4 regions of the Thiobacillus sedimenti genome follow, and region 2 is predicted to be linked to each of the others. Evidence: predicted binding sites of a transcription regulator. Region 2 holds the regulator's gene; each other region holds the start of a gene.

Region 1 (7,081 bases), 1.2 Mb from region 2:
CGCCCGAAATCTCGCCCGGCAGCCTGGCGGCCGCGTGCGACAGGCCGACCAGGTCGAGCGCGGCCTGGGTGCGCGCTTTCAACTGCGACCTGCCTTCGCGGGCGCCGAAGACCCTCTCCACCGCGAGGTGGACGTTCTCGAACGCGTTGAGCCAGGGCAGCAGGGAATGGTTCTGGAAAACCACCGCGCGCTCCGGCCCCGGCCCTTTGATTTCCTTGTTGGCAAGCAGCAGCACGCCTTCGGTCGCGTCGGTCAGCCCGGCGATGAGGTTGAGCAGCGTGGACTTGCCGCAGCCGGAATGCCCGATCAGCGAGATGAACTCGCCTTCCGCGACCGTGAGATTGATGTCCGTGAGCGCGGTGAACTTGCCTTTCTTGGTGCTGAACACCATGCCGGCGTTTTCGATCTGGACGTAGGAGTGCATGTCTGTTCCTTGGTGAGCGGTGAGTGGTGAGTGGTGAGTGGTGAGTGGACTGGTTCCTCCGCTCACCGCTCACCCATAAGAAAACCGCTTCGCCAGCAGCATCAGCCCCTGTTCGAGCAAGAGCCCGACGATGCCGACGATGAAGATGGCGATGATGATGTGGGCGACGTTGAGGTTGTTCCACTCGTCCCACACCCAGAAGCCGATGCCGACCCCGCCGGTGAGCATCTCGGCGGCGACGATCACCAGCCAGGCGACGCCGATGGCGAGCCGCACGCCGGTCAGCACGTGCGGCAGCACCGCAGGGAACAGGATCTTGGTGAACACCCTGAGCTCGGACAGGTTCAACACGCGCGCGACGTTCAGGTAGTCCTGCGGGATGCGCTGCACGCCGGCGGCGGTGTTCAGCACCATCGGCCAGATGCTGGAGATGAAGATCACCCAGATCGATGCCGGCTCGGCCTTCTGCAGCACCAGCAGGCCGATCGGCAGCCAGGCCAGCGGCGACACCGGCCGCAGGATGCTGATGATCGGCGACAGCATGCGGTTGAGGAAGTCGAAGCGACCGACCAGGAAGCCGAGCGGAATGCCCACCACGGCGGCGGCGCCGAAGCCCATGCCGACGCGAGTCAGCGAGTTGAGGATGTTCCAGCCGATGCCCTGGTCGTTGGGGCCGTTGTCGTAGAACGGATCGGAGAACAGCGCCACGGCCGCATGCCAGGTTTCGACAGGCCCCGGAATGTTCTTGACGCTATGGGAGATCAGCCCCCACAGGCCGATGAACAGCAGCATGCCGAGCAGCGGGGGGATGGCGTTCCTGGCTCGGCTGGTCACGGCTTCCGTGAGGCGCTTGCCGGATTCGGCTTCGACGTAAGGCGCTTTGTGGAGAGGCGCGGCTTCCGGGGGGATGATCGCGGTTTCCGGCGCGTCCATCACCTCGGGCAATCGCCGCTCGTTCAGTGTCACTGCATTCATGCGAGGCTCCTTCTGCCCCGGCGGTGCCGAGGCGCGCGTAGGGTTTAGGCCTTGATCCGGAAGCTGTCCGCGTAGGCCTTGGGGTTCCTGCCGTCCCACACCACGCCGTCGATCAGCTTGCTTGCACGCATGTCGGACTTCGGCAGTGGCGTCTTCGTCATCGCGGCGGCCTGCTTGTAGATGTCGATGCGGTTGACCTTCTTCGCCACCGCCAGGTAGTCCGGGTGCTCCTTCAAGAGTCCCCAGCGCTTGTGCTGGGTCAGGAACCACATGCCGTCGGACAGGTAGGGGAAGCCGACGGCCCCGCCGTTGTAGAACTTCATGTAGTTGGCGTCCGCCCACTTCCTGCCGATGCCGTTGTCATACTGGCCGAGCATGCGGTCCTCGATCGAGTCGAAGTCGGTGTTGACGTAGGATTTCGCCGAGATGATCTTCGCGACCTCGGAGCGGTTGCTCATCGTGTCGATGTACTTCGACGCATCGAGGATCGCCGCGACCATTGCACGCGCGGTGTTGGGATAGCGCTGCACGAATTCGGCGGTGGTGCCGAGCACCTTTTCCGGGTGGTCCTTCCAGATGTCCTGCGAGGTCACGGCGGTGAAGCCGACGTGGTCGCGGATCGCGCGCGCGTTCCACGGCTCGCCGACGCAGAAGCCGTCCATGTTGTCGACGCGCATGTTCGCGACCATCTGCGGCGGCGGCACGGTGATCACCTTGGCCTGGGTGAAGGGATTGATGCCGTAGGCCGCGAGCCAGTAATAGAGCCACATCGCGTGGGTGCCGGTGGGGAAGGTCTGGGCGAAGGTGTATTCCTTGGGTTCGGCGGCGACCAGCTTGGCAAGCGAGGCGCCGTCGGTCACGCCCTTGGCCTTCAGCTGGTTCGACAGCGAGATCGCCTGGCCGTTGTTGTTGATCGTGGCGAGCACCGCCATGTCCTTCTTCGGCCCGCCGATGCCCATCTGCACGCCGTAGATCAGGCCGTACAGCGCGTGCGCGGCGTCGAGCTCGCCGTTCACCAGCTTGTCGCGCACGGCCGCCCACGAGGCTTCCTTGCTGGGCGTGAGGGTGAGGCCGTATTTCCTGTCGAAGCCCTTGATCGAGGCCATCACCACGCTGGCGCAGTCCGTCAGCGGGATGAAGCCGACGGTGAGGTTGGGTTTCTCCGGGGCATCGGAGCCGGCGGCCCAGGCGCCGCTGCGCACGCCGGGCGGCACCATGGCCATGAGGGCGGCCGCGACGGAAAGCCCGGTGGTCTTTTTCATGAAGTCACGCTTGCCCGGGTCCTGTACGAGGGGCTTGTTCGGGATGTCGCTCACGGTATGTTCTCCCAATGCCCAGAGGGCATGAATGAAAAAGGCGTCGCCTTCAGGGCGGACGCCTTTGTCCGGTGTTGAATGATCTGACGGTCACGCTGAAAGCCACATCGTTGCGACTGTTCAGCTGAGGTTTAGCAACCGCTGTGCCAGCTTCCTCAGCACCTTGTGTCGCTTGGGTTTCCAGGAAACCGGACGGATCGTGGGGCCTTGCATGACGCGGATTCGTGCCCCGGCTCGGTGCATGCTTCCGGTGGCGTGCACCAATCAGGGGGACTCACGCCAGGGGTTTTTGCAGGAGCTGCCGTGCAATGTCCGCCAGCTTGAGACCGCGATCCATCGCGGCACGCCGCATCTCGCGATAGACCTCCGGCTCCGATGCGCCGGTCTGCCTGATCAGCAGCGCCTTGGCCTGGTCGATCAGCTTGCGCTCCGACAGTTCGAGCCGCGTCTGTTCCAGCTGGTCGTGCAGCGCCTGGAACGCCTCGAAGCGTGATACGGCGACGTCGAGGATCGGCCGGATGCGCGCCGGGTCGAGCCCGTCGACCACATACGAGGTCACGCCGGCCTGGGTGGCGGCGCGGATCGACTCCGGGCTGCCGTCGCCAGTGAACATGACGATCGGGCGCGGGCAGTCCTGGTTGGCCACGCAGATGTGCTCGAGCGTGTCGCGGTCGGGCGAATCCTGCGCGATGATCACGACGTCCGGGCGCAGCGACTGGACCTGCGCCTCCAGGCTGCGTGCGGAGTTCAGCGTGGCCGCGACGATGCAGCCCGCCGTTTCCAGGGCAGGCACCAGCATGGCAAGCCGTTCGGGATGGTTTTCGACGATCAGTACACGCATAGCGCTCGATTCGATGCCGGCAAAAAAAGCGGCCTCCGGAGAGGCCGCAAGTTCGGAGGAGACTGCCTGAGCGGGTTGTTGCCGACAAGTCGGCTTGACACCCACGGCCTACCCTTTACGGGTGGAGCAACCCGGCCTTTCGGTCTGGGGACTCACTTCGCATGGAGCACGCGGCGTGCCAGCTTTCATAACGATGGATAATCAGGCACTTGCACGGCGTCGCCCGAATGACGTCGGCCGCTGCGCTGAAATCTTGTGGTGCATGCCGGCGCAAAACGTCTCAAAAAGGGGCGCCCCGTGTGGCGTATGGTCGTCGAAGCCGGCCTCCCCGCCCGGCTCAGCGCGGCCTGCGAACGGGCGGCTTGTCCGGATGGCGGGGATGCGGCCGAACGCGCACCGGCGGGTAGTAGACCGGCTGCGGCACGTACACGGGCTTCTCGATCACGACGGGCGCGGGCGGCAGGCGCAGTGCCCGCAGCCGCGCTTCCTCGGCTTCCTGCTCGCGGCGCCGCGCCTCGAGTTCGCGGACCAGCGCGTCGGCCTTCTTCGCCTGTTCCGCCGCCTGCCGCGCGTCTTCCGCGCGGGGCGGCGGCGGCACGCGCATTTCCTTGGCCACCGTGCCGGGGGGCGGCGGCAGCGAGGAATAGGTCACGTGCCCCGACCCGTCGAGCCACTTGTACAGGGGGGCGGCATGGCCGGCCTGCCATGCGAATGCGACGAGCAGCAGGGCGCGGGCGCGGCTCATCGCGCCGCCGCGGCGCGCGCGCCTGGTCACGCGCGGCGGCCGTCCGGACAGCGCATGTCGGGTGCCAGCTTCATCCATTTCACCAGCCAGGCCTTCGCCCGCTCGCGCGCGTGGCGGGTGGCGATCTTCTCTTCCGGCGTCTGGTCGGGGCGGAAATCGAAGGCGCGCCGCGCCATCGGGTATTCCTGCCACTCGACCGGCACGCCGCGCTCCCACAGCGCGTAGAAGGCGCGGCCGCCGTTCATCCGGCGCAGCTCGTAGTCGGCGTCGCCGATAAGATAAAGAATCGGCGTCGTGATCTGCATCACCTCCGGCGCGACGCGGAACAGCTGATCCGGCTCCGGCGCGTTGGGATTCTGCATGTGGCCGTAGTAGCTCACGATGGCGGCAATCTCGGCACCGCGCTTGGCCGCCAGCCGGATCGCGTAATACGGGCCGCGCGACAGGCCGACGATGCCGACCGGCTGCTTGCAGGCGTTGGGGAGCGACTTCAGGTAGTCGAGGCCGGCTTCGACGTCCATCTCGGTATCGGGGTTGTGTGCGGAGGGCCAGCGCTCGATGAAGCGGCCACTCTGCCAGTCCGGTGCGACGACCAGAAAGCCCTGCGCCGCGAGCTCGCGCACGTGGGCGCGCTCGTCGCCCTCGTAGCCGCGCTTGGCGTGGATGAAGAGCACCGGCGGGAAGGGGCCCTTTCCCTCGGGTGTGGCGACCTCGACCGGCACCTCGGTGCCGTCGGCCGCGCGCACGGTCGTCTTGGTCAGTGCGACGTCCGCTGCGAGCGCCGGCGCCGCCAGCGTCGATGCTAAGATGGCGCCCGCGATGACGAGTCTTTTCATGGCCTTCTCCTTGGGGTTGTTCGCTGCCTATTCTAGGCTTGCGCAGGCGGTTTGCCATGACGGTGGAACCGTTTCTCCGCGGCACGCTCGACCGTGACTGCACGCTTCGATGAACCGACCATTCCGGCGCAGTTGCGGCGTCCGCTGGCGGCCCTCTGGATTTCACTCGGCCTGCATGTCGCCCTGATCGCGCTGGTGCAGGTCGCGCCGCCGGCCGGCGGCGCCCCGGACGAGCCGGTCATCGAGGTGCGGCTGGTGCCGCACGTGGCCGCGGCACGCGCGCGGTCCCCCCTGCCGCACGAACGGGAGCCCAGCGTCCTGCCCGCGCCGCAGCCGCCGGCACTCAAGCCGGAGGTTCGACTCGCGCCGAGTCCGGTTCCTTCCGCCGTGCCGGTCGCGCCGGCGCCGCCGGTCGCGGCGGCACCCGCGGCACCGTCTGCACCGGCTGTCGCGCCCGCCCCGGTCGCCGCCGCACCGGCGGCGGCGCCGTCTGCGACGCTCACCAGTTCGGTCGACCTCACCTATTACCGTGCGCGCGATCTCGACGTGCAGCCGCGCGCGCTGCGCGAGATCCGGCCGGACTACCCGGACGCGGCCGATCGCCAGCGGCTGTCCGGGACGCTCAGGCTGCAGCTGAAGCTGGAGGCGGATGGCCGCGTCAGCGACGTCGACGTCGTCAGCGCCAATCCGCCCGGCGTGTTCGACGATTCCGCGGTCAAGGCGTTCCGCGACGCGCGCTTCAGCCCGGCGCAGAAGAATGGCCGCCCGGTCCGCGCCCTCGTGTTGATCGAGGTCAAGTACGACTGGGAAGGGCGCTAGCGTCCCGTGGACGCGGGCGGTGCGGCGAGGCCCTGCAGGATGGGGCAGTCGGGACGGTGGTCGCCGCGGCAGGCTTGTGCAAGCGCGACCAGCGTGGTGCGCATTTCGCTCAGCGCCGCGATGCGGGCGTCGAGGTCGGCGATGTGCGCGTCGGCGAGGCGCTTGACGTCGGCGCTGGCGCGCGCCGGGTCGTCCCACAGTGAGACGAGCTGGCGGATCGACTCGAGCGCGAAGCCGAGGTCGCGCGCCCGGCGGATGAAGCGCAGCAGGTGGACGTCGCGCTCGCCATACTGCCGGTAGCCGGCGAGCGTGCGCCGGCTCGCGCGGATCAGGCCGATGCTTTCGTAGTGCCGGATCATCTTGGCCGACACGCCGCTGGCGCGGGCGGCTTCGCCGATGTTCATGCGGCCGGCCGCCAGCGCTTGAGCGTCAGCGCGTTGGTGACGACGCTGACGCTGGAGAAGGCCATCGCGCCGCCGGCGATCACCGGGTTCAGGAAGCCCAGCGCCGCCAGCGGGATGCCGACGACGTTGTAGACGAAGGCCCAGAACAGGTTCTGGCGGATCTTCGCGTAGGTGCGCTTCGAGATGTCGATCGCATCGGCCACCAGCGCGGGATCGCCGCGCATCAGCGTGATGCCGGCGGTGTGCATCGCGACGTCGCTGCCGGAGGACATGGCAATGCCGACGTCGGCCGCGGCCAGCGCCGGCGCGTCGTTGATGCCGTCGCCGACCATCGCCACCGTCGCGCCCTCGGCCTTCAGGGCCCCGACGTGCGCCGCCTTGTCGCCCGGCAGTACCTCGGCCAGCACGCGGTCGATGCCGAGCGCCGCCGCAGCGGTCTGCGCGGCGCCGCGGTTGTCGCCGGTCAGCATGACCGTCGCGACACCGTGCGCCGTGAGCTTGGCGACGGCCTGGCCGGCGGTCGGCTTCACCGCGTCGCCGAAGGCGAGCAGGCCGAGGGCGCGGCGATCGCGCGCGCGGGCGAGCCACGACACGGTGCGGCCGGCGGCCTCCAGGTCGGCGGCCTGCGTTTCGAGTTCTGCGGTGTCGACGGCGTTCTCGTCCATCAGCCGGCGGTTGCCGAGCCACACGGTCCCGCCCGCCACGTCACCCGCGATGCCGC
Region 2 (7,081 bases):
CATTTGCTCGCCCTGGCGCGTCAGGTCCTCGAGATCGAGGCCGATGCGCTGCATGCGATATCGGCCCGCCTCGACGCCGGCTTTGCCGAGGCGGTGAACCTGATCCTGGCCTGCACCGGCCGCGTCGTGGTGTCGGGCATGGGCAAGTCGGGACATGTCGGCAGCAAGATCGCCGCCACCCTGGCCTCGACCGGAACGCCCGCGTTCTTCATGCACCCCGGCGAAGCCAGCCACGGCGACCTCGGCATGATCACCCACGACGACGTCGTGCTGGCGCTGTCGAACTCGGGCGAGAGCAGCGAGATCGTCAGCATCGTGCCGCTGATCAAGCGCCGCGGCGCCAAGCTCGTCGCAATGACCGGCAACGCGAATTCGACCATGGCGCGCGAGGCCGACGTCCATCTGAATGCCGGCGTCGACAAGGAAGCCTGCCCGCTCAACCTGGCCCCCACGGCAAGCACCACCGCCGCGCTCGCGCTGGGCGACGCGCTCGCCGTGGCGCTGCTCGACGCCCGCGGCTTCTCGGCCGACGACTTCGCGCGCACCCATCCGGGCGGCAGCCTCGGCCGCCGCCTGCTCATTCACGTGCGCGACGTCATGCACGGCGGCGACGCGCTGCCCCAGGTCGGCCTCGACGCGACGCTCAAGGCCGCGCTGTTCGAAATGACGCAGAAGGGCCTCGGCATGACCGCCGTGGTCGACGCCGCCGGAAAGGTGGCAGGCCTCTTCACCGACGGCGACCTGCGGCGCGCGCTGGAGCGCCCGCTCGATCTGCAGCAGTCGAAGATCGCCGACCTCATGACCCGAAACCCGAAGACGATCCGCGCGGACGAGCTCGCCGTCGCGGCGGTGGAAAAAATGGAAAGCCTCAAGATCAACGGCCTGCTGGTGGTCGACGAAAACAAGCTGCTGGTCGGCGCGCTCAACATGCACGACCTGCTGAAAGCGGGAGTGGTGTGATGACAGCCGACCTCCTCGCGCGCGCGCGAAAAATCAAGCTGATCGCCTTCGACGTCGACGGCGTCATGACCGACGGCACGCTGTTCCTCGCCGACGACGGCCAGGAATACAAGGGCTTCAACTCGCTGGACGGCCACGGCCTCAAGATGCTCAAGGGCAGCGGCGTCGAACTTGCCATCATCACCGGACGCAGCTCGCGCGTCGTCGAACACCGCGCGAAGAACCTCGGTATCGAAATCGTCCACCAGGGCGCGCACGACAAGCTGGCCGTCTACGAGTCGCTGTGCCGCGACCTGAAGATCGGCTGCGAAGCCACCGCCTACATGGGCGACGACGTGGTCGACCTCCCGGTCATGCGGCGCGCAGGCCTGGCCATCACGGTGCCGGCCGCACCCGACCTGGTCAAGGCCTACAGCCATTACACGACGACGCGCGAAGCCGGCCGCGGTGCGGTGCGCGAAGCCTGCGAGTTCCTGATGCGCGCGCAGGGGACGCTCGACGCGGCGCTGGCGCCGTATCTGAAATGACCGGTCGCACACGACGCGCAGCAGCTGCGCCCCGGCCGGGGACGGCATGATCTCGCGCGGAACGCTGTGGCTGCCGCTGGCCATCCTGCTGCTGCTGGGCATCCTGAGCTTCTGGATCGACCGCCTGGTGGAGACGCCGGGCAACGGCAATGCACCGACTCGCAGCGATCCCGAGGGCATCATGGAGAATTTCGACGCCATGCGCACCGACGCGACCGGCAAGCCGCACTATCGCCTGTCGGCCAAACGGCTGCGCCATTACGCAAACAGCAAGCGCACCGAGCTGGAATCGCCGCGCTTCGTCCAGCTGGATGAACAGTCGGGCGACGTCACCGCGGTGTCCCGCGAGGCGACCGTATCGCCGGACGGCAACGAGGTCGAGCTGCGCGGCGACGTGCAGGTGGAGCGTGCCGCCCGCCCCGGGCAGTCGCGCATGACGCTGCGCTCGGCGCGGCTGCTCGTTTATCCCGACCGCGATGAGCTGCGCTCGCCCGGGCCGGTCGAGATTCACGACGACACGCTCGATCTGCGCGCGAGCGCGATGGCATACGACGCCAGGCAACGCGTCCTCAGACTGACAGGGCGGGTGCATGCCCGCTACATTTCCGGGAAAGGCTGACCCATGAAACGATCCAGAACACGCCTCTGCGCGGCCCTGTTCGCCGGCCTGATGGCGAGTGCCGCCCATGCCGAGAAGGCCGACCGCGACAAGCCGGTGAACCTCGAGGCCGACACCGTCACCCTCGACGACATCCACAAGGTCAGCGTCTACCAGGGCAACGTGGTGTTGAGCCAGGGGACGATGCTGCTGCGCGCCGACCGGGTGCAGGTGACCCAGACCGCGGACGGACTCGACAAGGTTAGCGCCACCGGCCGTCCGGTGGCATTCCGCCAGAAGATGGACGGCCGCGACGAATACATCGAGGGCTTCGCCGACCGCATCGACTATGACGGCGCAACCAGCCAGCTCGAACTGATCGGGCAGGCCATGCTGCGGCGCGGCGGCGACGAACTGCGCGGTGCCCAGATTTCGTACAACGCCAACACCGAGTTCTACAAGGTCGTCGGCCAGCCCGGCGCGAAGACGCCGAGCGGACGGGTGCGCGCCGTCATCCGTCCGAAGCCGCGTACTGCGCCCCAGCCGCCCGCGAAGCCATGAGCGAGATCATCGCCCAGGGCCTGCGCAAGACGTACGGCAAGCGCACCGTCGTCCACGACGTGTCGTTCGAGGTCAAGAGCGGCGAGGTCGTCGGCCTGCTCGGGCCCAACGGTGCCGGCAAGACCACCTGCTTCTACATGGTGGTCGGACTGGTCGCGGCCGACGGCGGCACGGTCCAGATGGATTCGCACGACCTCACCCACATGCCGATCCATCAGCGCGCCCGGCTGGGCCTCTCCTACCTGCCGCAGGAGCCGTCGATCTTCCGCAAGATGACGGTGGAGGAAAACATCCGCGCCATTCTCGAACTGAAGCCCTACGGCAAGGCCGAACGCGAGGAGCATCTCGAGAACCTGCTGGAGGACCTGCATATCGCCCACCTGCGCGAGGCCTCCGCCGTCAGCCTCTCCGGCGGCGAGCGCCGGCGCGTGGAAATCGCGCGCGCGCTGGCGATCAACCCGCGCTTCATCCTGCTCGACGAACCGTTTGCCGGCGTCGACCCGATCGCCGTCCTCGACATCCAGAAGCTCGTGCATTTCCTCGTCGAGCGCGACATCGGCGTGCTGATCACCGACCACAACGTGCGCGAAACGCTCGGCATCTGCAACCGTGCCTACATCATCAGCGAAGGTCGGGTGCTGATCGCGGGGACGCCCGAGGTGATCATTCAGGACGACAACGCCCGCAGGGTGTACCTCGGCGAAAATTTCCGCCTCTGATTCCGCCCCCCGGAAATCGAATCGCGCTAAACTTGGCTCAAGTCGGCATGCTTCTTGCCGTAGTCAAGTTTCATGAAACACAGTCTTCAACTCAAGCTTGGGCAACATCTCACGCTGACGCCCCAGCTGCAGCAGTCGATCCGACTGCTGCAGCTGTCGACGCTGGAACTCAACCAGGAACTCGAGCAGATGCTGCAGGACAATCCCCTCCTCGAGCGCGAGGACGAGGATGAGTCCGCCTATGCGACGCCGGACGAGGCGGGCGCCGCTGCGGGCGAGGCCGAAGGTCAGGGCACGACGGAGGCGGCCCAGCCCGACCATCCGGAAGGCGAGCCCTCCACGGCCCTCGACGAGGCCGACTGGAACGACTACAGCGCCGCGAGCGGCGACGAGGAAGACAGCGATTTCGCCCACGGCGCCATCTCCGGCGCGACCCTCCGCGAGCACCTGTTCAACCAGCTGATCGTCAGCCCGCTCACGCTGCGCGACCGCACCCTGGTCGCCGCGCTGATCGACGACCTGGACGAGGCGGGCTTCCTGACCCAGCCGCTGGAGGACATCGCCGCCAGCCTCACGGGCGAGATCGAGGACCTCGAACCCGAGGAACTCGAGACGGCGCTCAAGCACCTGCAGAACATGGACCCGACCGGCGTCGGCGCGCGCAGCCTGGCCGAGTGCCTGACGCTCCAGCTGCGCGCCCTGCCCGCGGACACGCCGGCGCGCGACGCGGCGATGCGGCTGACGACGCATTACCTGGATCTGCTCGCGGCCCGCGACGTGGGGAAGCTGAAGAAGATGCTCGGCATCGACGACGCCACCCTGCGCACCGCGCGCGCGCTGATCCTGTCGCTCAACCCGCGGCCCGGCACGGCCTTCGGGCGCGACGAGACGCACTACGTCATCCCCGATGTCTACGTGCGCAAGGTCAAGGGCATGTGGATCGCCAGCCTCAACGCCGACGCCATGCCCAAGCTGCGCGTCAATCGCGTCTATGCCGACATCCTGGCCCGCCACCGTGAAGCCGGCGGCAGCCAGCTTGCCAGCCAGCTGCAGGAGGCGCGCTGGCTGATCAAGAACGTGCAGCAGCGCTTCGACACGATCCTGCGCGTCTCCCAGGCCATCGTCGACCGCCAGAAGCAGTTCTTCGAGCACGGCGAGGTCGCGATGCGCCCGCTGGTGCTGCGCGAAATCGCCGAAGCCGTCGACTTGCACGAGTCGACCATCTCCCGCGTCACCACGCAGAAATACATGATGACGCCGCGCGGCCTGTACGAACTGAAATATTTCTTCGGCAGCCACGTCGCCACCGACAGTGGCGGCGCCTGTTCGTCGACGGCCATCCGCGCCCTGATCAAGCAGCTGGTTGCGGCCGAGAATGCCAGGAAGCCGCTGTCCGACGGCCAGCTCGCCGAGGTGCTCGGGCAGCAGGGCATCGTGGTGGCGCGCCGCACGGTCGCCAAATACCGCGAGTCGCTGCAGATTCCGCCCGCCAACATGCGCCGGGCGCTGTGATCCGGCTGGCGTTTCCGGCCGTCGCGTCCGGCTGCCGGGAATGCGCTTGAACGCACCGCGCTTTCGTCCCACAATCAAATCGGGCGTGTTCGATCGCCCCCGGAAGCCCGATCGTGGATCGCCTTCCGGTTCTTCCATGCAGACCAAGGAGGCGCTATGAATTTGACGATTTCCGGCCATCATCTGGACGTGACCCCGGCCATCCGCGGGTACGTGGCCGACAAGCTTGACCGTGTCAAGCGCCACTTCGACCACGTCATCAATGTCAGCGTGATCATGCAGGTGGAAAAGCTGGTGCACAGGGTCGAAGCCAACCTGCACGTCAAAGGGCATGACTTTCATGCCCACAGCGAGGACGGCAACATGTATGCCGCGATCGATCTGCTCGCCGACAAGCTGGATCGCCAGATCGTCCGGCACAAGGAGAAGACCTCCGACGTCCATCAGGAGGGCGGCGGGCTGAAGCATCGGCCCTCGGAAACGCCCGCCTGACGGCCGCGCACCCGGCCCCCGAAGGCCCCTCGCCGGCCTTCGGGCGTATAATCCGCAGCAGCCGGACTCCCCCTTCCCCGGCCGCGCACAGGCATGAACCTAATCGCCCCTCTCATCGCTCCCGACACGACCTTGCTGGATATCAGCTTCACCAGCAAGAAGAAGCTGTTCGAACACGCGGCGGACCTGTTCGCCCAGACCCGCGGCCTCAAGGCCGCCGACATCTTCACCAGCCTCTTCGAACGCGAACGCCTCGGATCGACCGCGCTCGGCCACGGCATCGCGATCCCGCACGGGCGCATCAAGGGCCTGAAGGACGCATGCGGCGCCTTCTACCGGCTCAAGACGCCGCTCGAATTCGATGCCCCGGACAACCAGCCGGTGACGCTCTGCTTCATCCTGCTGGTTCCCAAGGATGCCAACGAACAGCACCTGCAGATCCTCGGCGAACTCGCCCACTTGTTCGGCGACGCGGGAATGCGCGCCCGAATGCTGGACGCGGACAGCCCCTCGGCGTTGCTGACGCTGCTCGATTCCTGGTCGAGTTGAGCGCACGGGCCGGCGCATGGACGAACTGCTGAGCCACGTGTCGGTCGAGACGCTGTTCCGCGACATGGCGGAACAGGTCGGCCTGCAATGGCTCGCCGGCCGCACCGGCGGCGGTCGCACGCTGTCGTCGGAAACCATCCAGAAGCCCACGCTCGCCCTCATCGGCCACCTGAATTTCGTCCATCCCAACCGGGTGCAGGTGCTCGGCTGCGCCGAGATGGACTACCTGCGCGGTCTCTCCGCGACGGGCCTGCAGGAGGCCATCGACCACCTGTTCTCGAACGATCTTGCGGCCATCGTCGTTTCGAACGGCGAGGCGGTGCCGCCGCCGCTGCGCGAAGCGGCCGAGCGCACCGGCACGCCCCTCTTCACGTCGTCCCTCGCCAGCCCGATCCTGATGTCCTTCCTGGGCCATTACCTGACGCAGCGCCTCGCCGAAACCACCTCGCAGCACGGCGTCTTCCTCGAGGTGCTGGGGCAGGGCGTGCTGGTCAAGGGCGACGCCGGCGTCGGCAAGAGCGAACTGGCCCTCGAGCTCATCACCCGCGGCCACCGGCTGGTGGCCGACGACGTCGTCGAACTCAAGCATGTCGCGCCGGAAACGCTGGAGGGCAACTGTCCAACGCTGCTGCGCGACTTTCTCGAGGTCCGCGGCCTCGGCATCCTCAACATCCGCTTCCTGTTCGGCGAGACGGCCGTGAAGCGGCAGAAGAACCTCAAGCTGATCGTCGAGCTGGTGCATCCGCAGGAGATCGGGGAAGTCGGTCTCAATCGGCTCGACATGGTGGCGTCGACGGAGAACATCCTCGGCGTCGCCATCCCCAAGGTGCGGATTCCCGTTGCGGCCGGCCGCAACCTCGCGGTGCTGGTCGAGGTCGCCGTGCGCAACCACATCCTGAAGAGCCGCGGCATCAATCCGGTCGAGCAGTTCATCAAGCGCCAGCAGGCCGCCATCGACGGGGGGGATTGAATGCAGATCGTCCTGGTTTCGGGCCTGTCGGGGTCGGGCAAGAGCATCGCGATCGCGGTGCTCGAGGACGTCGGTTATTACTGCGTCGACAACCTGCCGCTGGCGATGCTGCAGCCGCTGGTCGACCATCTGCGGCACGAAGGGCACGATCGCCTCGCCATCGCGATCGATGCGCGCAGCGGTGCGAGTTTCA
Region 3 (7,081 bases), 300 kb from region 2:
ACGACACTTTTGTATAGCCTCTTTTTGGCCCGGCGCACGCGTTCGTCAAGCCGCGTTCCGTCACGCCCGCTCCCGCCTGGCAGCGCCTGCGCGGCACCCATCCTGCAACATGCGAAGGCAGCCGCGCCGGAGGAACACACGGCCGGAGCAGCCTTGCGAGCGCTTGGGGGCACTCCAAATTGGCCGCGCTGCCCGCTCGGCAGGAACACATTCAATTCCGAAGGAGAACGATGAGAAACCACGTACTGCCCGTCACATGCCGTCTGGTGCTGGCCAGCCTGTCAGGCTGCGCGCTAACGTCCGAACAGATTGCACTCGGCCACACGCCGCAGCCAAGGATGTCGCAGTGACGGTACGCAAGGCCATCGAGCCAAAACGGCCGACAGATGGCGTTTGGCCGACGGCCCAAAGACGGGCGTCATGATTCTTTCAGTACCTACGCTTGGCAAGAAAACAGCATATTGACCGCCGCTGCAGCCGCGTCCCTTACTCTGTCAAACGCAAGTATTGAAAAAAATCCCTGGGGAATCCCCGCGACGTGGCGCAGAAACATCGCGTCGTTCAGAAGCGGACTCGGCTTTTTTTTACGCACCAAGACGAGTAGACTCGCAATTAAAATAATCAATAAGGTGCGAAATCATGAAAACAACCAAACTAGCCTTGACCATGCTAGGGATCTTATCCTTAGCGGGCTGCATGACTGTTGCGGATCACCGCCGGGAACTTGGCGATTCGAGTGAGGCAAAAATCACTCTGGGCGTAGCTCAGCGGGAAATCAAAACCGGCATGTCTCAAGCAGATGTGGCTAAAGTTTTGGGCGCCCCAAACATGGTTACCAAAGATCGAGATGGAATTGAGACGTGGATTTACGACAAGGTGAGCACGGATACGGCATACTCAACAAGTCAAAACGGCATTGCCGGGTTGATTTTGGGGGGGACAGGCAATGTCGGCGCGGCTGGAATAGGCTCGACAACCCGGGCAAGTGGAGCAACGTCTCGAACGCAACGAACGCTCACCATAATTATTAAATTTAAAGACTCCGCTGTCACTGACTTTACGTATAACGCGACCTCCTTCTAAGCCATGAGAAAATATCTAGCATTTCCGTTGATCGCGTCGCTTCTGTTTACGGGCGGCTGCGCAATGGCGCCGCAAACAACGAAATCTCCGCTTGAGCTACAGGCCATCCAAGCGAAAGAATTCGAAACGACGAAGAAAGTGGCTTTCGCATCAACGCTATCCGTGTTCCAAGACTTGGGCTACGTGGTGGGAAATGCCAATCTCGAAACCGGCCTCATTAGTGCCAAAAGCCCGACTCAACAAAGCTTCGTTCCATTTGTCGGCCAAGTAATGAAGGACGTACAGGCAACGGCCTTTGTAGAAGAAATCGTCCCGGGGCGCACAAAGGTTCGCCTAAATTTCGTGAACTCTACCCAGACATCTAGTGGTTATGGCATGCGCGGCGCGCATGATCAACCGATTGAAGACCCACAAGTGTATCAAGACGTTTTTAGCAAGGTTCAGCAGGCGATCTTTATTCGTCAAAATGTGAACTGAGATATAAAGCTTGATGCCGAGCCACCCACCAGGTGGCTTTTTTTTGTGCTTCGAACGTAAATACGATCAGAACTTGTCGAACGAAATATTCCGTAGATGGGGGTGCGGAAGAGGCAAATCTGACAGCGTATGACGGTAGAAAATGTATGTTGGGGGTATGCCTCTTTTTTGCCCGATCAAACCCTATAGTGAAGGGCGAATGGAGCCATTCACGATGCAGAAAGCGACACGCGCACGGGCTGCGCTGAGCCTCGCCCTGGCAGCCGGCCTCGCGTGCGCCACGGACAGGAGCCCCGCGATGGAACTCAGCTCGAGCGCCTTCGGCCATCATGCCGACATCCCCGCCCTGAACACCTGCGACGGGCGCGACCAGTCGCCGCCGCTGGCGTGGTCGGGCCTGCCTGCAGGCACGAAGAGCCTGGCGCTGATCGTCGACGATCCCGATGCGCCCGACCCGGCCGCGCCGAAAATCACCTGGGTGCACTGGGTGCTCTACAACCTCCCGCCTGACGCCATGGGGCTCCCGGCGGGCGTCTCCGAATTGCCGCCCGGAACGCGCGAAGGCCTCAACGACTGGAAGCGCACCGGCTACGGCGGCCCCTGCCCGCCGATCGGCCGGCACCGTTACGTGCACAAGCTCTACGCACTCGACACGGTGCTGCCGGCGCTGCAGCCGCCGACCAAGGCCGCGCTGGAACGGGCGATGCACGGCCACGTCCTCGGCCACGCGGAACTCGTCGGCTATTACAGGAAGCAACGCTAGCCGGGATCGCGCCCGGTTCCGGCATGGAAAAAAAAGGCGCCCTGCAGGGCGCCCCGGCTTCCAAGGAGAACGGAAGACTTACATCGAGTAGGCGCGCTCGCCGTGCTGGTTGGTGTCCAGCCCTTCGCGTTCCTGCTCTTCGCTGACGCGCAGGCCGATCGTGAGGTCGACCACCTTGTAGCAGACGAAGGCCACGACGCCCGACCAGACCAGCGCGGTCAACACCGCCTGCGCCTGGATCCACACCTGCGACGCGATCTGCGTGTCGACGATCGTGTTGTTGACGTAGTCGACGATGCCGGTGCCGCCCAGCTTCCAGGTGTTGAACACGCCGGTCAGCAGCGCGCCGAGGATGCCGCCGATGCCGTGCACGCCGAAGACGTCCAGCGCGTCGTCCGCGCCCAGCAGCTTCTTCAGGCCGGTCACGCCCCACAGGCAGACCACGCCCGCCAGCGCACCGATGGCCAGCGCACCGCCCACGCCGACCCAGCCGCAGGCCGGGGTGATGGCGACGAGGCCCGCCACCGCACCGGAAGCCGCACCCAGCATCGAGGGCTTGCCCTTCAGCAGCCACTCGGCAAAGGTCCACGTCAGCGCCGCGGCCGCCGTCGCGTTGAGGGTGTTGATGAAGGCCAGCGCCGCGGTGCCGCCCGCTTCCAGCGCGGAGCCGGCGTTGAAGCCGAACCAGCCCACCCACAGCAGCGAGGCGCCGATCATGGTCATGGTCAGGCTGTGCGGCGTCATCGCTTCCTTGCCGTAGCCGACGCGCTTGCCGATCACGAGGGCGCCGACCAGGCCGGCGATCGCGGCGTTGATGTGCACGACCGTGCCGCCGGCGAAGTCGAGCGCACCTTTCTGGAACAGCCAGCCGGCCGTCGCGGTGGCCGCCTCGGCCGCCTTGGCGTCGGTGTAGGCGTCCGGACCCGGCCAGAACCAGACCATGTGCGCCATCGGAATGTAGGCGAAGGTGAACCACAGGACGGAGAACAGCATCACCGCGGAGAACTTCATCCGCTCGGCGAACGAACCGACGATCAGCGCGACGGTGATGGCCGCGAAGGTCGCCTGGAACGCGACGAAGGCGAATTCCGGGATCACCACGCCCTTGCTGAAGGTCGCGGCGTTCGCGACGCTGCCGTCCACCGGGTTGAAGATTCCCTTCAGGAACAGCCGGTCGAAGCCGCCGAAGAACGCGTTGCCCTGGGTGAAGGCCAGCGAGTAGCCGTAGACCGCCCACAGCACCGTGATCAGCGCGAAGATCGAGAACACCTGCATCAGCACCGACAGCATGTTCTTGCTGCGCACCAGGCCGCCGTAGAACAGCGCGAGCCCGGGAATCGACATCATGATGACGAGGATCGTCGCCAGCAGCATCCAGGCCGTGTCGCCCTTGTTGGGGGTGGGGGCCGGCGCGGCGACGACCGCAGCAGCGGGGGCTGCAGCCGCAGCGGGTGAGACGGCCGCTGCAGGCGCAGCCTGCTCGGCCGGCGCCGAAACGGATGCGGCGGGCGCCGGCGCCGCAGCGTCGTCCGCCAGCGCGAACTGGGGTGACAGCAGGGCCAACATCAAGCCCAGCGAAGCAAATAGCTTTTTCATGTTCAGGCTCCTCAGAGGGCGTCGGGGCCGGATTCGCCCGTGCGGATGCGCACGACCTGTTCCAGGCTGCTGACAAAAATCTTGCCGTCGCCGATCTTGCCGGTGTTGGCCGCCTTCTCGATCGCCTCGATCACGCGCTCCAGCAACTCGGCCTTGATGGCCACTTCGATCTTCACTTTGGGCAGGAAGTCGACCACGTATTCCGCGCCGCGATACAGCTCGGTGTGGCCCTTCTGCCGCCCGAATCCCTTCACTTCCGTGACCGTCAGGCCGGTGACGCCGATGGCCGACAAGGCCTCGCGCACTTCGTCCAGCTTGAACGGCTTGATGATTGCCGTTACGAATTTCATGTCAGCTCCCAGAACTTGGACAAGGGAAAAAGGAGCGGGCGTTTGCACCGCTCCGATCGGTCAGTTGATCAAAACGTCTTGGAAATCCAGACGGTGGTGGTGGCCTTGCCCAGATAACGGCCACTCGCGTCGTGCCAGAATGCCTTCTCGGCGTCGGTGTCGCTGTACGCGACGCCCAGGTTCATGCCGGACGTCTGCTTCGCCAGCTTGCCCAGGTCATAGGTCGCGCTGACCTTCCAGTCCTTGTAGTCCGGTGTAACGGCAGGCGAATACGTCGTGTCGTTCTTGAAGTTGAAAGAACCCCAATGCGCGCCCAGGGTCAGGCCGGTGTCGGCGACGGGCAGGCTGGCGGAAAGATCGAGGTAGCCGGAGCCATTGGCATTCGGCCCGACGCCGAACACCGAATCGCTCAGGTAGTAGGAATACTTGGCGGTGAACCACTTCCAGCCCACGGAAGCATAAGCTTCCGAAGTCCAGGCACCGGGGAGCGTGGTGTTTGCCGGATCGGTATTGTTCTTGCTGCCCGGGTACATGTAGCGGATCGCGCCAACGTCATAGCTGACGGGGCCGATGGCGTTGCGGTAGCCGCCGTAGATGTCGAGCTCCATGCTGCCGCTCTTGTAGCCCTGGAAGTCGGTCAGCCAGCCGACATTGGAGCCCCAGGTACCGAGGTAGAAGCCGCTCGCGTGGGAATAGTCGAGCCCGCCCTGAATGGCCGGTTCGCCCTGGGTCTGCGAGATACCGCGGAACACGTAGTTGCTGGTGAGGCCGACGTTGGCGGTCAGGGTGTGCGGCGAAGCCGGCTCGTCCGCGATCGCGAAGGTGGGCATGCCCACCAGACCGGCCAGAACCCAAGCGTGTGCAGTTTTTTTCATGAATTTCTCCTGAGCGAATGAGGGTGCGCAAAATCGCACCCGTCGTTCAGCACGTGGCATGCCAGCTCACTTTGTCACTATAAAACATGGGGTTACAAATCTCATGCGCAGCGATCGGCCGGCGTTCGCACCCTGCTGGTGCGTTGCGGAATCCGCATGCACGGTCTTTGTGCCCGGCGCGTCCGTCGCGGGCCCCTCCATCGCGCCGTGGCTTGCTACACTCCGCTCTCAATGGAGGCCGTCATGAACCCGAACACGAAATTTCCCACGCCCGCATTCGTCAATGAACTCGTCGGCAAGCTGGGCGAGGTGCTGAAGCAGTCGCCCGCCCGCGACATCGAACAGAACCTCAAGGCCGGCCTCACCTCGATGCTCGGCAAGCTCGACCTGGTGAACCGCGAGGAATTCGACGTACAGACCGAGGTCCTTGCGCGCACGCGCGAGAAGCTCGCGCAGCTGGAAGCGCGCGTCGCCGAACTGGAAAAGCAGCAGCGCGACGCCGAATAGGTCCGTGGCCGTCGCCGTCGTCACCAGCCGGGCCCTGAACGGCATGCATGCGCCCGAGGTCGTCGTCGAGGCGCACCTCGCCAACGGCCTGCCTGCCTTCACCTTGGTCGGCCTGCCGGAAACCGAAGTGAAGGAGGCGCGCGACCGCGTCCGCGCAGCGATCCAGAACGCCCGCTTCGAGTTCCCGGCGCGCCGCATCACGGTCAACCTGGCACCGGCCGATCTGCCGAAGGAATCCGGCCGCTTCGATCTTCCCATCGCCCTGGCGATCCTGGCCGCGTCGGGCCAGATCCCGGCCGATCGTTTCAAGCAGGCGGAATTCGCGGGCGAACTCGCGCTGACCGGCGGACTGCGCCCGGTGCGCGGCGCGCTGGCGATGGCCCTGGCCACCCGCGCCGCGGGCCGCCAGCTGGTGCTGCCGGTCGAATCGGCCGGCGAAGCCGTCCTGGCGAGCGGCGTCGACGTGTTCGGCGCGACCAGCCTGCTCGAGGTGTGCGGCTGGCTCGCGGGCCAGGCGCCGCTTGCCGCACCCACGGCGCGCGCAGCGGATCCCGTGCCCGACTACCCGGACTTCGCCGACGTCAAGGGCCAGAGCGCCACCAAGCGCGCGCTCGAGGTCGCCGCGGCGGGTGGTCATTCGGTGCTGCTGGCGGGCCCGCCCGGCACCGGCAAGTCGATGCTCGCCGCGCGCTTCCCCGGCATCCTCCCGGAGATGGATGAGGCCGAAGCGCTGGAGGCGGCGGCGGTCGCCTCGCTCAACGGCGGCTTCCGCCAGGAGCACTGGCGCCGCCGTCCGTTTCGCGCCCCGCATCACACCGCCTCGGCCGTGGCGCTGGTCGGCGGCGGCAACACGCCGCGCCCCGGCGAGATCTCGCTCGCGCACCATGGCGTGCTGTTCCTCGACGAGCTGCCCGAATTCCCGCGGCAGGTACTGGAGGTGCTGCGCGAGCCGCTCGAGACGGGCCACATCACGATCTCGCGCGCGGCCCGGCAGGCCGACTTCCCGGCGCGCTTCCAGCTCGTCGCAGCGATGAACCCCTGCCCCTGCGGCTATCTCGGCCACCCCACCCAGGCCTGCCGCGACACGCCGGACCAGATCGCGCGCTACCGCGCGCGCATTTCGGGACCGCTGCTCGACCGCATCGACATCCAGGTCGGCGTGCCGGCGCTGACCGAGGACGAACTGCTGCAGGCGGCGCCGGGCGAGCCCAGCGCCGCCATCCGTGCCCGCGTGCAGGCGGCGCGCGACCGGCAGATCCAGCGGCAGGGCAAGCCGAATGCCGCGCTCGGCACCCGTGACATCGAACGCTTCTGCGGCCTCGATGCCGCCGGCGAAGCGCTGCTCAAGCAGGCGATCGCGCGGCTGAACCTGTCGGCTCGCGCCTATCACCGCGTGCTCCGGCTCGCGCGCACGGTCGCCGACCTCGCGG
Region 4 (7,081 bases), 1.2 Mb from region 2:
GTGCTGAAGGAACTCGAGCACCAGGGCTTCGACTACATCGTCTGCGATTCGCCGGCCGGCATCGAGCACGGCGCGGTGATGGCGCTGACCTTCGCCGACCAGGCGATCGTCGTCACCAACCCCGAGGTCTCGTCGGTGCGCGACTCCGACCGCATCCTCGGCATCATCCAGTCGAAGAGCCGCCGCGCGATCGAGGGCCGCGAGCCGGTCAAGGAGCATCTGCTGGTCACCCGCTATTCGCCCAAGCGCGCGGCCGAGGGCGAGATGCTGACCTACACCGACATCCAGGAACTGCTGCGGATCCCGCTGCTCGGCGTGATCCCCGAATCCGAAGCCGTGCTGCAGGCGTCCAACCAGGGCATTCCGGCGATCCACCAGAAGGGCACGCCGGTCGCCGACGCCTACCAGGACGCGATCGGCCGCTTCCTCGGCGAAGACCACCCGCTGCGCTTCGTCGAATACGAGAAGCCCGGCCTGATCAAGCGCCTGTTCGGAGGCAAGTGACATGTCCTGGCTCTCCCTCATTTTCGGCGAAAAGAAATCCACCGCCTCGGTCGCCAAGGAACGCCTGCAGCTCATCATCGCGCACGAACGCGCCGGCCTGTCCGGGCCGGAGTTCCTGCCCGACCTGCAGAAAGACCTGGTCGCGGTGATTTCCAAGTACTTCCCGGTGAACCCCGACGACATCAAGGTCGGACTCGAGAAGCAGGGCAACTACGAAGTGCTCGAAGTCAACATCGTGCTGCCCGAAGGCCGCTGAGCCAGACCGGCGGCCGTACCGCTTCCTATATTGAACGACAGGGCGTGCCGGTCCGCGACGGGACTGCGCATGTCCGATCGTTTCAAACCCGGGAGACCGCCATGGACCGCCTTCGCCTGCCCGCCCCCTCCGCCCGCGCCGGACTCGCCGCCGCGAGCCTCGTCCTCGGATGCGGCCTCGCCGCGCCCGCCCTTGCCGACGCGTCCGCCCGCGACAAGGAATTCACCGTGATCGCGGGCGCCGACGGCGATTACGAGCGCGCCGGCCTGAGCCTGCGGTTCGCGCCGGTCTGGACGGACACCTGGGGCCGCTGGAGGGCCGACGTCCGCCCCGAGCTGGAGCTGAGCCACCTGCGCTACACCGGCTCCCAGGCCGGGCCCGACACCCTGAACCTGGGCGGCGCGATCGCCCGCCTGCACCTCGCCCACGGCGAGGGCCGCATCCGCCCCTACGTCGAAGGCGGACTGGGCGTCGCGCTGTTCAGCCGCGACCGCCTCGGCGGCAAGGGCTTTTCCACCGACTTCCAGTTCTCCGAGCATGTCGGCTTCGGCGCCGAGCTGACGGGGCGAGGCTTTCTCGGCCTGCAGTACTCGCATTACTCCAACGCCGACATCGAGAAGCCGAACGACGGCCTCGATCTCGTGCAGGTCGTGCTCGGCGCGCGCTTTTAGCGCGCCGGACCCCGCACCACCCGGCGGACAGGCTCAGGCGGCGGCCGCTTCGATGGCGCCGACGTCGAGCCACACGCGCCCGGCCTCGACCCGGACCGGCAACGCCCGCGCGCAGCCTTCGTCGGGCGCGAGCGCGCAGCCGGTATCGAGTGCGACGTTCCAGTTGTGCATCGGGCAGGCCACCCTGCGGCCGTGCACGATGCCCTGCGACAGTGGCCCGCCCTTGTGCGGGCAGCGGTCCTCCAGCGCGAACACCGCGTCGTCGGCGGTACGGAAGACGGCGACGTCGACCATGCCGTGACGCACGACCCGGGCCCCCTGGCGTGGAATGTCGCTGACATCCAGGATGTCGATCCAGTTGTTCATCGTGATTTCCTTCATGCGCTGACGGTTTCGAATTCGTGCCTGAGCTTGCCCTCCGCGGCGCGCTCGACCCAGGGGTCGCGCTCGACGGAAAGCGCGAACAGCAGCCGCTCGTACAAGGCACGGCGGCCGTCGGCGTCGTCGACGACCTTCTGCTTCACGTAGTCGAGGCCGACGCGCTCGAGGTAATGCACCGTGCGGTCGAGGTAGCGCGCCTCCTCGCGGTAGAGCTGCAGGAAGGCGCCGGCATGCTCGATCACCTCGTCAGGCGTCTTCACCTTGACCAGGAATTGCGCGACCTCGGTCTTGATGCCGCCGTTGCCGCCGACGTAGATCTCCCAGCCGGAGTCGACGCCGATGATGCCGACGTCCTTGATCGCGACTTCGGCACAGTTGCGCGGGCAGCCGGACACGGCGAGCTTGACCTTGTGCGGCGCCCACATCTTGAAGAACACCTTCTCCAGGTCGATCCCCATGCGCGTCGAGTCCTGCGTACCGAAGCGGCACCACTCGGATCCGACGCAGGTCTTCACCGTGCGCAATGCCTTGCCGTAGGCATGACCCGACGGCATGTCGAGGTCCGCCCATACCTTGGGCAGGTCCGCCTTCTTCACCCCAAGCAGGTCGATGCGCTGGCCGCCGGTGATCTTGACGGTCGGGATCGCGTACTTCTCGGCGACCTCGGCGATGCGGCGCAGCTCGGCCGGCGTGGTCTGCCCGCCCCACATCCGCGGTACCACCGAGTAGCTGCCGTCGCGCTGGATGTTGGCGTGGGCGCGCTCGTTGATGAAGCGCGCCTGCGGATCGTCTTCCGCCTCGCCGGGCCAGCTCGAGATCAGGTAGTAGTTGAGCGCCGGCCGGCACGACGCGCAGCCGTCCGGGGTGCGCCATTCCATGAACTGCATGACCTGCGGGATCGTCAGCAGCCTGTTGTCGACGATCGCCGCGCGCACCGCCTCGTGGGTATGCTCGGTGCAGCCGCACATCGCTTTCGTCTTCGGTGCCGGCGAATAGTCGCCCCCCGCCGTGGCCGCGAGGATCTGCTCGACCAGCCCGGTGCAGGAGCCGCACGACGACGACGCCTTGGTGTGCTTCCTCACGTCCTCCAGCGTGAACAGCCCCTTCTCGCGGATCGCCTTGACGATGTCGCCCTTGCAGACGCCGTTGCAGCCGCATACCTCCATGTCGTCGGTCATCGCCGCGGCCTTGTTGATCCCCTGGTGGCCGAGGTTGCCGCAGTGGTCCTGGCCGAACATCAGGTGGTCGCGCAGTTCGGACACGTCCCTGCCGTCGCGCAGCAGGGAGAAATACCAGGCGCCGTCGACGGTATCGCCGACCATCACGCCGCCGACCAGCTTGTTGTCCTTGAGGACGAGCTTCTTGTAGACGCCGCCGATCGGGTCGGAATAGAGGATGGCCTCGGTGCCCTCGCCGCCGGCGAAGTCGCCGGCCGAAAACAGGTCGATCCCCGTCACCTTCAGCTTGGTCGAGGTGACCGAGCCCTGGTAGCGGCCGATGCCATGCAGCGCCAGGTGGTTGGCGCACACCTTGGCCTGCTCGAACAGCGGCGCGACCAGCCCGTAGGCGACGCCGCGGTGCGCGGCGCATTCGCCGATGGCATAGATGCGCGGATCGAAGGTCTGCATCGTGTCGTTCACCACGATGCCGCGGCTGCAGTGCAGGCCGGCCGATTCGGCGAGCGCCGTGCTGGGGCGGATGCCGACCGCCATTACCACGAGGTCCGCCGGGATGGCCTCGCCCTCCTTGAAGCGGACCGCCGCGACGCGCCCTCCTGGTCCAGCGACCAGCTCGGTGGTCTGCTTCTGCAGCAGGAACCGCAACCCCTTCTCCTCGAGGCTCTGCTGCAGCAGGCGCGCGGCCGGCTCGTCGAGCTGGCGCTCCATCAGCCACGGCCCGAGGTGCACCACGGTCACGTCCATGCCGCGCTTCATCAGGCCGTTGGCGGCTTCCAGCCCCAGCAAGCCGCCGCCGATGACGACGGCGTGGCGGTGCTGGGTCGACGCGCGGATCATCGCCTCGACATCGGCGATGTCGCGGAAACCGATCACGCCTTCGAGGTCGGCGCCGGGCACCGGCAGGATGAAGGGGTCGGACCCGGTCGCGAGCAGCAGGCGATCGTACGCCGCGCGCGTGCCGTCGTCGGCTTCGACCCGGCGCGCGGCGCGGTCGATCTGCACGACCTTCTTGCCGAGGTGCAGCGTGATGCCGTGCTCGCGGTACCAGTCGAGCGGATTCAGCACGATGTCGTCGACGGTCTGCTCTCCCGCCAGCACCGGCGACAGCAGGATGCGGTTGTAGTTGGGATGCGGCTCGGCGCCGAACACCGTGATGTCGTAAAGATCGGGGGCGAGCTTCAGCAGCTCTTCCAGCGTGCGAACGCCGGCCATGCCGTTGCCGACCATGACGAGCTTCATCCTGGGACCGCGCCCCATTGGCATACTCATGTCCATTTCACCACTCCAGGCAGAGGATTCGAAAGTGATGACCGAGATACGCCGTTGCATTCGGCCTGCTTGCCCCATCCCGAGCAAGCGTCATGCCACCGGGACGAGTCGGGGGGACCGCCCTGGATCTGACGGGGCATCAGGGCGCCCGCCCGCCGGTCCTCCGCCACCGTGCCGCACCACCACGGTGCAGCGGGCGGCGGCATGCACCGGTTTGCGCCGCCCCCCGTGCGGGTCGCGGGCCGGTCACGCCGCCGCCCGCCTGGCGGCGACGAGGCGCTTCAGCTCCGGCACGCACGAGCCGCATTCGGTTCCGCACTTGAGCGCGGATTGCAGCGCGGCAAGGTCGGCTCCGGCCGCGATCGCCGCAACGATGTCGGCCTCGCCGACGTCGAGGCAATTGCACACGATGCGTCCCCGCCCGCCGCCGCCCGCCGGCGGGCGGGCCACCGGCGCCAGCATCCACGCGCGCAGGGAGGCGGCCTCGACGCCTTCGACGACGGCGTCGCGCAGCCACGCGAAGGCCGCGGTCTCCCCCGTGAGGCGGGCGGCGACCACCTTGCCCTGTTCGACGCGCACCCGCTTGGCGACGCCGCGCTTGCGGTCCTGGTAGCGCATCACGGCAAGCGGGTCGTCGAGCCCGAGGGCGGCATCGAACGCCGCCAGCAGCGCTTCGGGCAAGGGTTCCGAATGCGCCAGCCGCAGCGTCAGCACGTCGCGCTCGCGCCCGGCCAATCCTGCCGCCGCGTAATCGCACGCCCGCAGCAGCGGCTGCACGGCGTCGAGCAGCGTGGTCCCGTCTCCGGCTGCAAGCGCCGCCATGCGCCAGGGCAGGTCCGCCCTGGCCACCTGGACCGCCGCGTGCTTGAGTTCGGGCTGCTTCGAAGCGGGATCGAAGAGCGGCAGCGTCAGTGCGTTGACGCCGTGACCGCCCATGAAGCGTGCGCCCCAGTGCATCGGCAGGAAGCACTGCCCCGGCCGGATGGCCTCGCTCGCTTCCGCCGCCACCACGACCTCGCCGCGGCGGCTCTTCACGCGGACCAGGTCGCCGTCCTTCAGGCGCCGCCGTTCCAGGTCGCTCGGATTCATGGCCAGCCGCGGCGCGTCGACGTGGGCGAACAATCGCGCTACGCGTCCGGTGCGGCTCATCGCGTGCCACTGGTCGCGCATCCGGCCGGTGTTGAGGTGCAGGGGATAGCGCGCGTCGATCGGCTCGGCCACCTGGCGATACGGCGCGGCGTGGAAGCGCGCACGGCCGCTGCCGGTCGGATAGACGCCGTCGCCATACAGACGCACCTGCCCCGCCGCAGCGCCGGCGGGGAACGGCCATTGCTGCGGCCCGGAATCGAGCATTTCCCAGGACAGCCCCGTGATGTCGAGATCGCGCCCGCGCGTCGTCTCGCGGTGCTCGTTGAACACGGCTTCGGCCGTCGCATAGGGAAACAGCCGCGGCCCGCGCGCCGGGTCGAGACGCCGCGCGAAGGCCGTGGCGATCGCCCAGTCGGCGCGCGCCTCGCCCGGCGGCGGCACGGCGGCGCGCACGCGCGCGATGCGCCGCTCGGAATTGGTCATGGTGCCGTCGGTCTCGCCCCAGGTCGAAGCCGGCAGCAGCACGTCGGCGTAGGCGGCGGTCTCGGTGTCCGCGTAGGCATCCTGCAGCACCACGCACTCTGCGGCCTGCAGCGCCTCGTGCACGCGGTTCTGGTCGGGCAGCGACTGCGCGGGATTGGTGCAGGCGATCCAGACCGCCTTGATCTCGCCGCGCCGGACCGCCTCGAACAGCTCGACGGCGGTCCGGCCGGGCCGCTCCGGAACCGCTTCCACGCCCCACAGGCGCGCCACCTCGGCGCGGTGTGCAGGGTTATCCAGGTCGCGATGGGCCGACAGCAGGTTGGCCATGCCGCCCACTTCCCGCCCGCCCATGGCGTTCGGCTGACCGGTGAGCGACAGCGGCGCGGCGCCGGGCCTGCCGATCTGTCCGGTGGCCAGATGGAGGTTGATCAGCGCGGCATTCTTGTCGACCCCGCAGCTCGACTGGTTGAGTCCCTGGCAGTACAGCGAAAGCGTCGGCCCCTGCGCGAACCAGCGCGCGGCCTGCACGATGTCGGCCACCGGCACGCCACAGATCGGCGCCACCTTCTCCGGCGTGTAGTCGCGCACCCGATCGCGCAGCGCCGCCCAGCCGTCGGTGTGCGCGGCGATGAACGCGCGATCGATCCACTCCTCCCACAGCATCACGTTGAGCATGGCGTGATAGAGCGCGACGTCGGTGCCGGGCAGGATCGCCAGATGCAGGTCGGCCTCCGCCGCGGTGTCGGTACGTCGCGGATCGACCACGATCAGCCTGAGGTCAGGATTGGCGCGGCGCGCGTCCTCGATGCGACGGAACAGGATGGGATGGGCATACGCCGGGTTGGAGCCGGCGACGAAGAGGGTGCCGGCGGATTCGATATCGTCGTAGCAGCCGGGCGGCGCATCGGCCCCCAGCGTGGCCTTGTAGCCGGCCACGGCAGACGACATGCACAGGCGCGAATTGGTGTCGACGTTGTTGGTGCCGATCAGGCCCTTGGCGAGCTTGTTGAAGACGTAATACGCCTCGGTGGTCAGCTGGCCGGAAATGTAGAACGCGACGGCGTCCGGGCCGTGTTCGCGGATGATGCGACGGAACCGGTCGGCCGCATGGTCGAGGGCCGTCTCCCAGTCGACCCGCTCGCGCGGCGCGCCCTTGTCGCGGCGCAGTTCCGGGACCCGCGCTCGCCCCGAGGCGGCGGCGGCCAGATGCAGCGTCGCGCCCTTGGTGCACAGGCGGCCGCGGTTGGCCG

What was found. Region 2 encodes sigma-54, which starts transcription at its own class of promoters, with help from an activator protein. Its sites were predicted from a motif close to TGGCACNNTTCCTGCT; they were not measured.
Region 1: a site for sigma-54 is predicted at 3,722-3,737, ahead of VA613_RS12225 (ANTAR domain-containing response regulator). Genes of this name have one in related genera too.
Region 3: a site for sigma-54 is predicted at 5,193-5,208, ahead of VA613_RS01455 (TorF family putative porin). Genes of this name have one in related genera too.
Region 4: a site for sigma-54 is predicted at 4,342-4,357, ahead of nirB (nitrite reductase large subunit NirB). Genes of this name have one in related genera too.

What each region holds. Positions count from the first base shown of each region.
Region 1 covers NZ_CP141769.1:2,440,224-2,447,304, reverse strand. The annotation lists gene VA613_RS12240 (ABC transporter ATP-binding protein) at 1-424, opposite strand, end outside; gene ntrB (nitrate ABC transporter permease) at 494-1,399, opposite strand; gene VA613_RS12230 (CmpA/NrtA family ABC transporter substrate-binding protein) at 1,444-2,661, opposite strand; gene VA613_RS12225 (ANTAR domain-containing response regulator) at 2,990-3,556, opposite strand; gene VA613_RS12220 (DUF4124 domain-containing protein) at 3,894-4,301, opposite strand; gene VA613_RS12215 (dienelactone hydrolase family protein) at 4,328-5,137, opposite strand; gene VA613_RS12210 (energy transducer TonB) at 5,231-5,956, shown strand; gene cueR (Cu(I)-responsive transcriptional regulator) at 5,953-6,360, opposite strand; gene VA613_RS12200 (heavy metal translocating P-type ATPase) at 6,357-7,081, opposite strand, start outside.
Region 2 covers NZ_CP141769.1:615,253-622,333, reverse strand. The annotation lists gene VA613_RS03045 (KpsF/GutQ family sugar-phosphate isomerase) at 1-960, shown strand, start outside; gene VA613_RS03040 (KdsC family phosphatase) at 960-1,487, shown strand; gene lptC (LPS export ABC transporter periplasmic protein LptC) at 1,534-2,106, shown strand; gene lptA (lipopolysaccharide transport periplasmic protein LptA) at 2,110-2,646, shown strand; gene lptB (LPS export ABC transporter ATP-binding protein) at 2,643-3,365, shown strand; gene VA613_RS03020 (RNA polymerase factor sigma-54) at 3,438-4,877, shown strand; gene hpf (ribosome hibernation-promoting factor, HPF/YfiA family) at 5,034-5,369, shown strand; gene VA613_RS03010 (PTS sugar transporter subunit IIA) at 5,463-5,918, shown strand; gene hprK (HPr(Ser) kinase/phosphatase) at 5,935-6,888, shown strand; gene rapZ (RNase adapter RapZ) at 6,889-7,081, shown strand, end outside.
Region 3 covers NZ_CP141769.1:314,239-321,319, reverse strand. The annotation lists gene VA613_RS01480 (hypothetical protein) at 640-1,083, shown strand; gene VA613_RS01475 (hypothetical protein) at 1,087-1,560, shown strand; gene VA613_RS01470 (YbhB/YbcL family Raf kinase inhibitor-like protein) at 1,775-2,323, shown strand; gene VA613_RS01465 (ammonium transporter) at 2,402-3,919, opposite strand; gene glnK (P-II family nitrogen regulator) at 3,931-4,269, opposite strand; gene VA613_RS01455 (TorF family putative porin) at 4,338-5,144, opposite strand; gene VA613_RS01450 (accessory factor UbiK family protein) at 5,388-5,651, shown strand; gene VA613_RS01445 (YifB family Mg chelatase-like AAA ATPase) at 5,656-7,081, shown strand, end outside.
Region 4 covers NZ_CP141769.1:2,449,456-2,456,536, forward strand. The annotation lists gene minD (septum site-determining protein MinD) at 1-504, shown strand, start outside; gene minE (cell division topological specificity factor MinE) at 506-760, shown strand; gene VA613_RS12265 (acyloxyacyl hydrolase) at 862-1,431, shown strand; gene nirD (nitrite reductase small subunit NirD) at 1,465-1,797, opposite strand; gene nirB (nitrite reductase large subunit NirB) at 1,809-4,229, opposite strand; gene VA613_RS12280 (nitrate reductase) at 4,506-7,081, opposite strand, start outside.